DNA from 2 places in the Paraburkholderia sp. SUR17 genome. Region 1 is predicted to be linked to the other one. Evidence: riboswitches for the same ligand, from Rfam matches in the RefSeq annotation. Region 1 holds a riboswitch; the other holds the start of a gene.
The links. A riboswitch is a leader RNA that binds a small molecule or an ion and turns the genes downstream of it on or off. The one in region 1 is predicted to bind cobalamin.
Positions count from the first base shown of each region.

Region 1 (5,662 bases):
ATCGCGCCGTTCGTCCGGTACCTGGGCCGTCACGCGGATCGTGAGCCGCGCGGATGCGTCCACCGGCAACGGCACGCCGTCGAGCCACGGCGCTTCGCCTTCTATGCGCGCATGTTCGCCCGCCAGCAGATCGGAGACGAAACGCTTGCCTTGTTCGAGGCTCGCGAGCGCGTAGCCTTCGGGTGGATTGAGCAGGCAGGTGCCGAAGCGCAGTTCGCCGCTCGTCGTGATGGCGGGCGCTACGCCGAGCGTCGCGGCGATCTCGCGCGCCATCACGTTGACGCCCGCAAGTCCGCCCAGCAGCGGCACGACGGCGCTGCCGTCTTCGGCCACGGCGAGCACGGGCGGCTCGCTGCCCTTGTTCGCCAGGGCGGGCGCGAGGCTGCGAATCACGATGCCCGCCGCGCACAGCGCCACGATGGGCGTGCCCTGCGCGTAGAGCGTGCGCAGATGGACGCCGAGTTCGGTGAATGCCACGTCGGCATCCACGCGCGCGTGCAGCCCGTGCAGTTGCGCGCCCGCGTAGCTCGCCTGAATGCGTCGCGCGGTGTCGAGCGCCCCCGGCCCCAGCACGACGATCGCGGGCGGTGCGCTTACCCTTGCCATTTTTCCCCCGGCACGACGAGCAGCGAAAAATACGGCGACGCCATGGGGTCCACCTCCGCGAGCGGCACGATGCGCTGGTTCGCCATCGTGGCGCGCTCCACGTAGAGCGCACGGCTCGCGAGACCCAGTTCATCCAGCACGCGCCGCACCTTCTCGAAGTTCCGGCCCAGTTTCATGACGACGGCCGCATCGGCGTCCTTGAGCCTGCGGCGCAGTTCGTCTTCGGGCAGCACGCCGGAGAGCACCGAAAGGCTCTGGTTGCGATAGACGAGCGGCGCGCCCAGCACCGCCGCGCCGCCCAGCATCGAACAGACGCCGGGCACCACGTCTACGTCGAAGTGGGGCGCGAGGCGGTCGTGCAGGTACATGTACGAGCCGTAGAAGAACGGATCGCCTTCGCAGATCACGGCCACGTCGCGGCCTGCATCCAGATGCGCGCTCACCACGGCGGCGGCCGTGTCGTAGAAGTCCGCGATGATGGCTTCGTACGACAGCGGTGGCGCAAGCGTTTCGGTCGTTACGGGGTAGATGAGGGGCAACTGGATCTGCTCGTGGGCGAGGTGCGCTTCGACGATGCTGAACGCGTTGCCCTTCTTGCCCTTCGCGACGAAATACGCGACCACGGGCGCGGCCTTGAGCAAACGCAGCGCCTTGAGCGTGAGAAGCTCGGGGTCGCCGGGGCCGACGCCGATGCCGTAGAGTCGTCCGCGCTGTGTCGTGCGCTCTGTCGTCCTCTGTGTCGTCATTCAGCCTCCGAGGCGAGCGCGTTCACGGCAGCCGCGGCCATCGCGCTGCCGCCGCGCCGGCCTGCCACGATCACGTAGGGCACGCCGCGGCTGTCGGCGGCGAGCATTGCTTTCGATTCGGCGGCGCCCACGAACCCCACCGGAAAGCCGAGAATCAGCGCGGGCCGCGGCGCGCCCGCGTCGAGCATGTCGAGCAGATGGAAGAGCGCCGTGGGCGCATTGCCGATGGCGACCACGCTGCCTTCCAGATGAGGGCGCCAGAGTTCGAGCGCCGCAGCCGAGCGCGTGTTGCCAAGCTCGCGTGCCAACTGCGGCACGGCCGGGTCGCCGAGCGTGCAGAGCACCGGGTTCGCCGCGGGCAACCGCGCGCGCGTGACGCCTTCGGCCACCATGCGGGCGTCGCAGAGAATCGGGGCGCCGCGCTTGAGTGCCTCGCGCCCCGCCGTGGCGGCGCCCGGCGAAAACCTGAGCGCTTCGACGATATCGACCATGCCGCACGCGTGGATCACGCGCACCGCGAGCTTTTCGAGGTCGGGCGGGATGCGGGAGAGATCGGCCTCGGCGCGTATCGTCGCGAAAGACTCGCGGTAGATGGCCTGGCCGTCGCGGACGTAATCAAGCATGGGAAGAAACTCCGGCGCCCGGGCGTGCCGCGTGAAGGATGCGGGCAGCCTGGTCGAGGGTGAGGTGGGCAGCGAGGCGTTCGCCGAAGCGCGGGTGTTCGAAGCGCGGGTTTTCGGGGCGCGATTTTTTGGGGCGCAAGGCCAGGTCAAGAGCTTCGTTTTCATCGGAAGGCGCTTGCGCGGCCGCCTGCTCGATGCGCCGATAGACGTCGTAGCGTCCCGGTTCCACCGCCAGCAGCGTATAGGGCGCGCAGTGCGCGGCGGCGCACGAGCGCACGCAGCCGCTCAGGTGGACTTCCACGTTCATGTCCGCGGGTAGGTGCGGCGCGAGCACGAGGGCATCGGCTTTCGTGTCGGCATGCGCCTTCACGCAGCCCGGTGAGCCGGCGCACGCGACGAGCCTTGCGAGCGGATGCCGCGCGTCCTGAATCAGTCCGAGTGCATCCAGCCCACGTTCGACCTGCGCTAGCGCGGCCGCTTCGAGGTCGGGCAGCAGCAGGCCTTGCCAGGGCGTGGCGCGCAGCGTCGCGTGGCCGTGCTTTGCGGCGACCTGTTCGACCAGCCGCGCGAGTTCGTGCAGCGCGGGCGCATCGAGCCGACCGAGCGGCGGCTGGGCCCCCACGTACCAGCGTTCGCCATCGCGTTGCCGATGCGCGCCGAATCGCAGCGATGCATCGGCCGGCTGGCGGCGCCACGCGTCGACGGCGGCGTCACGGCGCAACGGAAAATCGATACGGCGTGCCAGGTGTTCGAGCAGCGCGGCCTCGCCGTGGGTGGCGACGAGGTGGCGCATGCGCGTGTCGTCGGGGCCGGCGAGGTCGAGAAAGAGCGTGAGCAGTGCGCGAACCAGCGCGGGCACGTTGGCCGTCTGCACGGCGGCCAGTGCGCAGCGCTGCGTGCACGAAGGCTTGCCCGCGAGGCCGAACGCGAACCACGTTTCGTCGGCATGTTGCTCGGGCGCGATGGCCGAGAGCCAGATGTCGTGCGGATGATCGAGCGCCGCGAGCTGCTCGCCACCGTCGAGCAGCAACGCGAACTTCGGCGAGAGCGCCGCGAAACGCGGCTCGCCTTCCAGCAGCGCGAGCAGTTGCGCGGCGAGCGGACGCGTGTCGATGAGCGCGCCGGCATCGCGGCCCGCGGTGGGACTCACCATCACGTTGCGCACGTCGTCGGCGGCAGCGAGGCGCGGGGTCAACGACGGAGCGTTGCATGACGCGTCAGACGCAAAGGGCGACGCGCCCGGCAGTTGCCGCGGCCCGAGCCCCGCCGCGAGCAGTCGCGCGATCAACGCGGCCTCGTGACCCGCCCGCACGCCGCGTAGTTGCACGTTGGACCGGTTCGTCAGTTCGATCACGCCGGACGCGTGTTCGCTGGCCGCCTCGGCAATCGCGACGGCCTGCGCGGCGAGCAGTTCGCCGCCGGGCAGCTTGATGCGGCACAACCCGCCGTCGCGTGCGTTCACGATGCGCGTAAGCGCGGGACAGGCGGAAGGCCGAAGCGAAAGAGAGAAATCGTGGCTCAATGCGCAGCGCTCGTTCAGTGAAATCGGTGAGAAGGCTCAACGAAGAATCAGGCGTCGCGCTGCGGCCAGGTGCGCTCCCTGCGTGGCGAGGAGAGCACGCTGCACCGGTGCACCCCGCCCGGTGTTGGCTTGCACGAACGTTCTTGCCGGCAGGTCTCCTGGCTCGCAGCTTGCCGGGTTGCCTCATGGACGACGCACGAAAAAACGCGCTGAACACCATGTGCGACCCGGCGTCCGTGCCGGCCTTCCCGGTGGATCGGCTGGCTTGCCCGATCGTCCAGTGGCGCGTGGCGGCGCGGACTTTCTGCTCACAGTTGCGGGGGCAGCCACAGCTTTGCTGTGTTCCCTTTTCAGCCCCGTAGGGCACCGGCGAGGCGGTATTATCCTCTTTTTTGCGACGGGCACGACCCCGTGGCGAGGCCGCATGGAAGCCCGAACAAGCGAAGGCGAGGCGGCACTGATCAAGCTCAAAGGAAACGATGCGATGCCGGCCTGGCTGACGGTGGTGGGGGTAGGGGAAGACGGGTTTGCCGGGCTCGGCCGAGCCGCGCGGCGCGCGTTGCTCGAAGCAGATGTGGTGGTGGGTGGCGAGCGGCACCTCGCCATGCTGCCCGCGCGCATTGGGGCGCAACGCGAGCCCTGGCCCTCGCCGTTTGACATTGCACCGGTGCTCGCGCGTCGCGGCAAGCCGGTGTGCGTGCTCGCGAGCGGCGATCCCATGCTGTACGGCGTAGGCGCTACGCTCGCGCGGGCATTGCCCGCCGACGAATGGCGCGTGCTGCCGGCGCCGTCGTCGCTCTCGCTCGCGGCGGCGCGGCTCGGGTGGGCGTTGCAGGAAGTGGCGGTGGTGTCGCTGGTGGGCCGCCCGCTTGCGGCACTGAATGCGCATCTTCACGACGGCGCGCGCATCTTCGTGCTGAGCCGCGACGGCGGCTCGCCGGCCGCCATCGCGGCGCTGCTGTGCGAGCGCGGGTTCGGTGCCACGCGCATGCACGTGTTCGAGCATCTGGGCGGCGATCGCGAACGGCGCATCGACACGCGCGCAACCGCCTGGCAGACCGACGAAGCAAAGGACGTGGCCGCGCTCAACGTCGTAGCCCTCGCGTGCGAGGCCACCCACGCGCGTTCGTTGCCGCTCACCTGCGGTCTTCCCGACGACGCTTTTCTCAACGACGGCCAACTCACCAGGCGCGACGTACGCGCCATCACACTCGCGCGTCTCGCGCCGCGTCCCGGCGAACTGCTCTGGGACGTGGGCGCGGGCAGCGGCTCGATCGGTATCGAATGGATGCGCGCGCATCCCGCATGTCGCGCCCTTGCTATCGAAGCCGATGCGGGGCGCCAGCGTTTCATCGAGCACAATCGCGACGCGCTCGGCGTGCCCGGGCTCGTGCTGGTGGCGGGCCGTGCGCCCGATGCGCTGGCTGGCTTGCCGGCACCCGATGCCGTGTTCATCGGCGGCGGCGTGACCGTGCCCGGCGTGCTGGAGGCGTGCTGGTCGAACCTGCGCGAAGGCGGCCGGCTCGTGGCCAACGCGGTGACGTTGCAGGGCGATGCTGCGCTCGTGGCATGGCGCGACCGTTGCGGCGGCACGCTCACGCGCATCGCACTCAACGAGGCGCTGCCGCTGGGCAGCTTCGACACATGGCGGCCGGCGCTGCCGGTCACGCTCTACGAAGTCACGAAGCCTTTACCCCCTTTACCCCATGATGGCGGCGCGACCGCTCGCAACGGCGAGCAACGATGATGCGCGACGAAACGTCTGAAACGCCGCGGCCACTGCGCAGCGGCTACACCACGGGAAGCTGTGCGACGGCAACGTCGCTCGCGGCGGCGCGTCTGCTGCTGGGCGGCGAGACAGGTGATGTGGCTGAAATCGTCTTGCCGAAGGGGCAGCACGTTGCGATGAAGCTCAAGTACTGCCGCTTCGTGAACGGTCATGATGGCGCCGAGGGTGCCGAAGCCGGCACCGTGAAAGATGCCGGCGACGACCCCGACGTCACGCACGGCGCGGTGGTCTTCGCGCGCGTGCGATTGAGCACGGAACCCGGCGTGCGCTTTCACGCGGCGCCCGGCGTGGGCACCGTGACGCGCGCCGGGCTCGTCGTGCCCGTCGGCGAACCTGCGATCAATCCCGTGCCGCGCCAGATGATGCGCGACCACCT
Region 1 is NZ_CP120509.1:1,087,361-1,093,022, forward strand. It holds gene cobJ (precorrin-3B C(17)-methyltransferase) at 1-606, opposite strand, end outside; gene P2869_RS22360 (precorrin-2 C(20)-methyltransferase) at 594-1,352, opposite strand; gene P2869_RS22365 (precorrin-8X methylmutase) at 1,349-1,975, opposite strand; gene cobG (precorrin-3B synthase) at 1,968-3,497, opposite strand; cobalamin riboswitch at 3,628-3,883, opposite strand; gene cbiE (precorrin-6y C5,15-methyltransferase (decarboxylating) subunit CbiE) at 3,982-5,244, shown strand; gene P2869_RS22380 (cobalt-precorrin-5B (C(1))-methyltransferase) at 5,244-5,662, shown strand, end outside.

Region 2 (5,662 bases), on a different replicon from region 1:
GGGGCTCGCGGCAGGCCGGCTTGGCAACTTCATCAACGGGGAGCTGTGGGGCCGCGTGACGGACCCGTCCGCGCCGTGGGCCATGATGTTCCCGGGCGCTTCCAACGACGACGCGCAGTGGCTCGCCACGCATCCGCAGCAGGCGGCCCAGTGGCACCTGGCCGACGTGTTCGCGCAATACCACATGCTGCCGCGGCATCCGTCGGAGCTCTACGAGATTGCGCTCGAAGGCATCACGCTCTTCTTCGTGATCATCCTGTTTTCGCGCAAGCCGCGACCGCTCGGCGCCGTGTCGGCGCTGTTCCTGATCGGTTATGGCCTTGCGCGCTTCACGGTGGAGTTCGCGCGCGAACCTGACGACTTCCTTGGCCTGCTTGCCTTGGGCTTTTCGATGGGCCAATGGCTTTCGCTGCCCATGATTCTCGTGGGCTGCGCGATGATGGTGTGGGCTTATCGCCGGCATGGCCGCGAAGCGGCGCGGCCGGCCGAGGCGAGTTGAGCCGGGTTGGATTCAGGTGGGCCGAAGCGGCTTCAGGTTCAGCCCCTTCGGCCCACCGGCTTTCGCGCCGTCACGTCGATGCGGTGAACGGCGCAACGTTACTTCATCTGCACTGAACCCGAGACATTGACTGTCACAGTGGACGTGCCGCCTTCGAGCGGCATCGGCGCGGCCTTCGCATCCGCTGCCATGGAGCGTGCGGCCATCATCATGACGGGCCGCGGCTGAATGCCACCGTACCCGACGTTGACCTCGCGAATCGAGTAGCTGCCATAGCCGAACGCGCGCGCGGCCGACGACGCCTGGTCGCGGAACGACGCAATGGCTTCGCCCGAGAGTTTCTGTTCGGCGGCGCGGCGCGCTTCCGGCGAAAGCGAAAACTGCACGTTGCCCACCTGCATGCCGGACGCGAGTTGGCCGGCGAGACGCGAGGCTGCCGCGAAGTCACGCGACTCCAGCACGATCTCCGTGCGACCGCGCCAGGCCGAGATGTGGCCGTCGCGGTCCGTGGACGGATAGATCGAGAACTGACCCGAGCGCGCGGTTACGCCGGATGTGCCCTTGGCCTGCTGAAGCGCGCGGTCTGCGTGCTGGTTCAGCGTGGTCGTGAGCGAGGCGGGGTCGCTCGCTTCCTGCTCGTAGAACATCGTGATTTCGACGACGTCCTGCGGTACTTCGGCACTCGCCTGCGCAGAAAGCGAGAGCACGCCCGCAGGCTGATAACGCGCGTCGCTTTGCGCCCAGGCGGCCGAAGGGACGAGCGAGAGGCCAAGCGGCGCGGCCGTGGCGAGTGTGATCGCCAAGGCAAGCGCAGTCTTTCTGGTCATTTTTTGACTCCTTCTGAACGGGTTCTTCGCACCTTCGAATGCGTGCGCGGCGCAAGCGCGCAACGGTGCGGCAAGGTCGGCGGCAGATACACATCCGCCGCGCCCCACGCGTGGCATGGCGCTTGCGTGGCCGTTAGGCTTGCATCATGTGCGCGTGGTTCCCCGTCTCGACGATTGCGGCGAACAGTCGTGAACCTGAGCGGCACGACGCTTCGCTGCACGGCCCGCGGGTTCGCGTTATATGAGGTGCTTCGTGATGAAGCGCCACTCGGCTTCGGTGACGGGCGTGATGGAGAGCCGGTTGCCTTTCGCGAGCACGCGCATGTCGGCAAGCTCTGGGTGCTCGCGCAGTGCGGCGAGGGGAATCAGCGGCACCTTCTTCTTGAACACCACGTCGACGAGCAGCCAGCGCGGTTCTTCCTGGCTCGACTTCGGGTCGAAGTAGGGGCTCTTCGCGTCGAACTGGGTTGGGTCCGGGTAGGCCGTGGACGACACCTCGGCGAGCCCCGCGATGCCGGGCTCCGGGCAGCTCGAGTGATAGAACAGCACGCCGTCGCCGATGCGCATCGTGTCGCGCATGAAGTTGCGTGCCTGATAGTTGCGAACGCCGGTCCAGGGCAGCGTGTGCCTGGGTGCTTTGGCGAGGTCGTCGATGCTTGCTTCGTCCGGTTCGGACTTCATCAGCCAGTAGCGCATGAGTCGAAGTGAACGTCGAAAGTGAGCGTTGGGGAGGGCGGCTGCACAGCAAAGGAACGGCAAGACAGCAGCCCGCAAAGTAAAACGGCACCGGACTCTCGTCCGGTGCCGTTCGAATAGGTCCCCGCCTTAGCCGCTAGGCCGGCATCCTGAACCTGAGGTTCAGAATTGGTCGCAGTTAGCAGCACTTCGGGTACATCAGACAGAGTGACGCGCACGCCCGTGCTACAAATTTCCGCAACCGTGCACATGGCATTGGTTCAAGGAATATATGACCTTGGCGAACCAGGCAGGGAAGCTGACTAAACCTGTTGAAACCGTTCCTGCTGAAACCGTTTTTTCGCGCCACTGCTGCGCGGCCGGTTTGTTGAAGAGCGCAGTATATATGGATTAAACGCGCCGTGTTCAATCCCGCCGTTCAATCTTTACTGCACGCCGTACTGCTGAATCACAGTACCCAGCTGCTCGTTCATCTGGCGCATTGTACGCCGGATTTCTTCGGCCGGGAAAGCCTCGCCGTGCCGTACGCTCGTCTGCAGGCGCAGCAGTTCGGATGCGAGCGAAAGTGCTGCCATGACCGCGATGCGGTCGGTGCCGCGCACGTTGCTGTGTTCGCGCACCTTCGACATTTCCGCATCCACGCGAGCCGCCGCTTCGATCAGCGCGGGCTCCGTTTCGGGCGAGCAGGCGAGACGGTAGTTCTGCCCGAGAATCGAGACTTCGATCAGTTTCGTGCTCATGCGTTTTCTCCGTGGCGCGCTTCGTGAGTGCCCGAAGCCGTTTCGCCGTGCGCGTCATGTCCTTCTTCGCGCTCTTCTTCCTGTTGCGACGAAGCGAGCAGGTCGAGCTGGTTGTCCGGTTCGCCCTGGCCTTTGGCGCGCGGCAGTTTTTCGAGGATGGCGTTGAGCCGGACCTGCGCGTCGTCGATCTTTGCCGACAGCGTGTCGCGTTCCGCCTGCAGTGCGTTGCGTTCCTCGCGCAGCTGTTCGATTTCGGCGCGCGAGCCATCCAGTTGCGCGTGCAATTGCGCGACCTGCTCTTCGAGCGCGTGACGCGCCTCGTGGTGCTGCTGATTGATTTCTATCAGCCGCCCGATGTTCTGGGAGAGTGTTTCGAGTTCGTTGAGCATGTGCTGCGTCCTCTAAAGGAGGGCATTTTAGCGCGGAATGCGGACGCTTCTGTCATCTGTGTCGTTTCGAGACGTAACAGCCGGCTTCCTGCTGCGAAGCCCCCTGCAACGCGCGTCCGCGGAACGACAATTGCGGGCGCGCCCTTGCCGCGAGGCACTTTCGTGCATGGCTGCCCGCTGTTGTGCTCTTTCGTGCTCCCCTATAAACGAGGCAGGCCGCTGCGGATTTGACACTTGCCGCTACCACGTTCTTGACCATCTTTGACAGTTTTCGGGGCGTTTCTTGATGTCTCGCCGCCATGTCCCGGCCGCGTCCAGGGCTTCCTTGACGCTCGCGAGCGGGTCTCCTTACACTTGCCGCACTCTGGTGCCCGCGCCTGCGCCCAACGCAAGCGTGGTTAAACGGGAAACAGGGAGCGCAGTCCGTCCCCGGACGCGTCAACCTGTGCTGCCCCCGCAACGGTAAGCGACCGCACGCGCATGACACCGCGTGCCTATCGATTCGACGTGCGCTGCCGACGGTTCCATCCGTCGAGCGGCGCGCCTGCAAGCCACTGCGCACACGTGCGTGGGAAGGCGAATCGATGCGTCGTCAGCCCGGATACCGGCCAGAGGGCGAGGCGCGCCGCTTCGCCAGCATTGCCGGCAGCGGCTACGGCCCTGGTGGATTGTCTGGCGTGTGTGCGTGCCTCATGACGCGTTGGCTTCGCGGGGAGCGAAGCCGGGCACGCTACCACAGGAAAATCGCTCCATGCTTACCCCTATCGCCCGCGCGACGCTGCTCGCCCTGACGGGCTTGCCGCTGGCCGCCTTTGCGCAGTCCGCTGCGCCCTCGGCCGGGCAGTCGAGTTCGGACATCGGCTCAACCCCTGCCACCCAGTCCACGGACAGCACCACTGACGCGCCACGCGCCGCGCCAGCCGCCGCTGCAAGCGCGGCCACAAAGACACAATCCGCGCAGATCCCCACCGCCGGCGACCGGACCCTCGCTCCCGTCGTCGTCACCGCGGATCGCGCGCCGCAGCGCCTTGCCGACGCGATCCCGCAGAGCACGCTGTTCGACGCCCAGGACATCGCCGACACCACCCAACGCGACCTGCCGGGCCTGCTGCAGTTCGCGCCTGGCGCGCAGATCGTGCGCAACGGCGGCCCCGGCTCCACGGCGACGCTCTTCATGCGCGGCGCGGATGCAAGCGAATCGCTCGTGCTGATCGACGGCGTGCGTGTGGACTCAACGAGCCTCGGCAGCGCGCAGATCGCGCAGATTCCACTCGACCAGATCGATCACGTCGAAGTGGTGAACGGCAACGTGTCGGCGCTCTACGGCTCCGGCGCGATAGGCGGCGTCGTGCAGATCTTCACGAAGAACGGCGGCAGCTACCCGCCGCGCTTCAACTTCGAGACCGAATACGGCAGCTATCACACGCAGCGCCAGCAGGTGGGCGTCTCAGGCGCGCTCGATGCCGAGGGCAAGACGACCTTCAGCGTGTCGCTCGCGCGCGCGAAGGACGACGGCTTTTCGTCGATCAATCCGGCGCTCGTGCCGGCCGTGAATCCGAACGCGAACGGTTACCTGAACGAAAGCGTATCGGCGTCGCTGCGTCATACATTCAACGAGCGCTGGGACGCCGGCGTGCGCTTCTTCCAGTCGAACGGCAACAGCAGCTACGACAACGCATACGGCGTGCCGACCGATCTCAACAACCTCTACACGAAGGTGCAGCAGGCCTCGGTATTCGCGAATGGCAAGGTGACGGACTGGTGGACCACGCACCTCGTTGCCGCAACGGGCAACGACCGCAGCCAGACCGCGCTCAACGGCGTCTATACGGACCATTTCAACTCGGACAACCGGCAGTACACCTGGCAGAACGACTTCATACTCGCGCCGCAGCAGAAGATCCAGGTGGGCTACGAGCATCTGGACCAGACGCTTGACTCGAACCAGTACAGCGCGCCGAACCGCCACGTCGATTCGGGCTTTGCGGGCTATACGGGGCGCTTCGGACGCAGCCAGTTCCAGGCGAACGTGCGGCGCGACCAGTACTCGGATTTCGGCGGCGCGAACAGCTACTACCTCGGTTACGGCTTCGACATCACGGAGCACTGGAAGGCCACGGCGAGCTGGTCCGACGCGTTTCGCGCGCCCACGTTCAACGACCTGTACTACCCGTACTACGGCAATCCGACCATTCGGCCCGAACGCAGCCATTCGGTCGAAGCGGCGCTGCAATATGCCTCCGACGCGTTCGGCCTCATGCGGCTCACTGCATTTCAGACGCGCTACTCGAACCTGATCCAGTCCGCGCAGGTCACGCCCGGCGTCTACATGGCCGAGAACGTGGGGCACGCCAAAGTGCAGGGGCTCGAGGCATCGTGGAGCGGCCATGTCGGCAAAACCGACGTGCGCGCGGCGCTGACGCTGCAAAATCCCGTGGACGAAGACAAGGACACCGATCTCAACCGGCGTGCGCGCCGTTTCGCCTCGTTCACGGCGAATCGCAGCATCGG
Region 2 is NZ_CP120508.1:857,710-863,371, forward strand. It holds gene lgt (prolipoprotein diacylglyceryl transferase) at 1-499, shown strand, start outside; gene P2869_RS03870 (SIMPL domain-containing protein) at 598-1,326, opposite strand; gene P2869_RS03875 (EVE domain-containing protein) at 1,564-2,022, opposite strand; RNA gene ssrS (6S RNA) at 2,140-2,321, opposite strand; gene P2869_RS03885 (cell division protein ZapA) at 2,448-2,762, opposite strand; gene P2869_RS03890 (ATPase) at 2,759-3,151, opposite strand; cobalamin riboswitch at 3,500-3,779, shown strand; gene P2869_RS03895 (TonB-dependent receptor) at 3,903-5,662, shown strand, end outside.
Region 2: linked by a shared signal. The riboswitch ahead of P2869_RS03895 (TonB-dependent receptor) and the one ahead of cobG (precorrin-3B synthase) in region 1 are both predicted to bind cobalamin.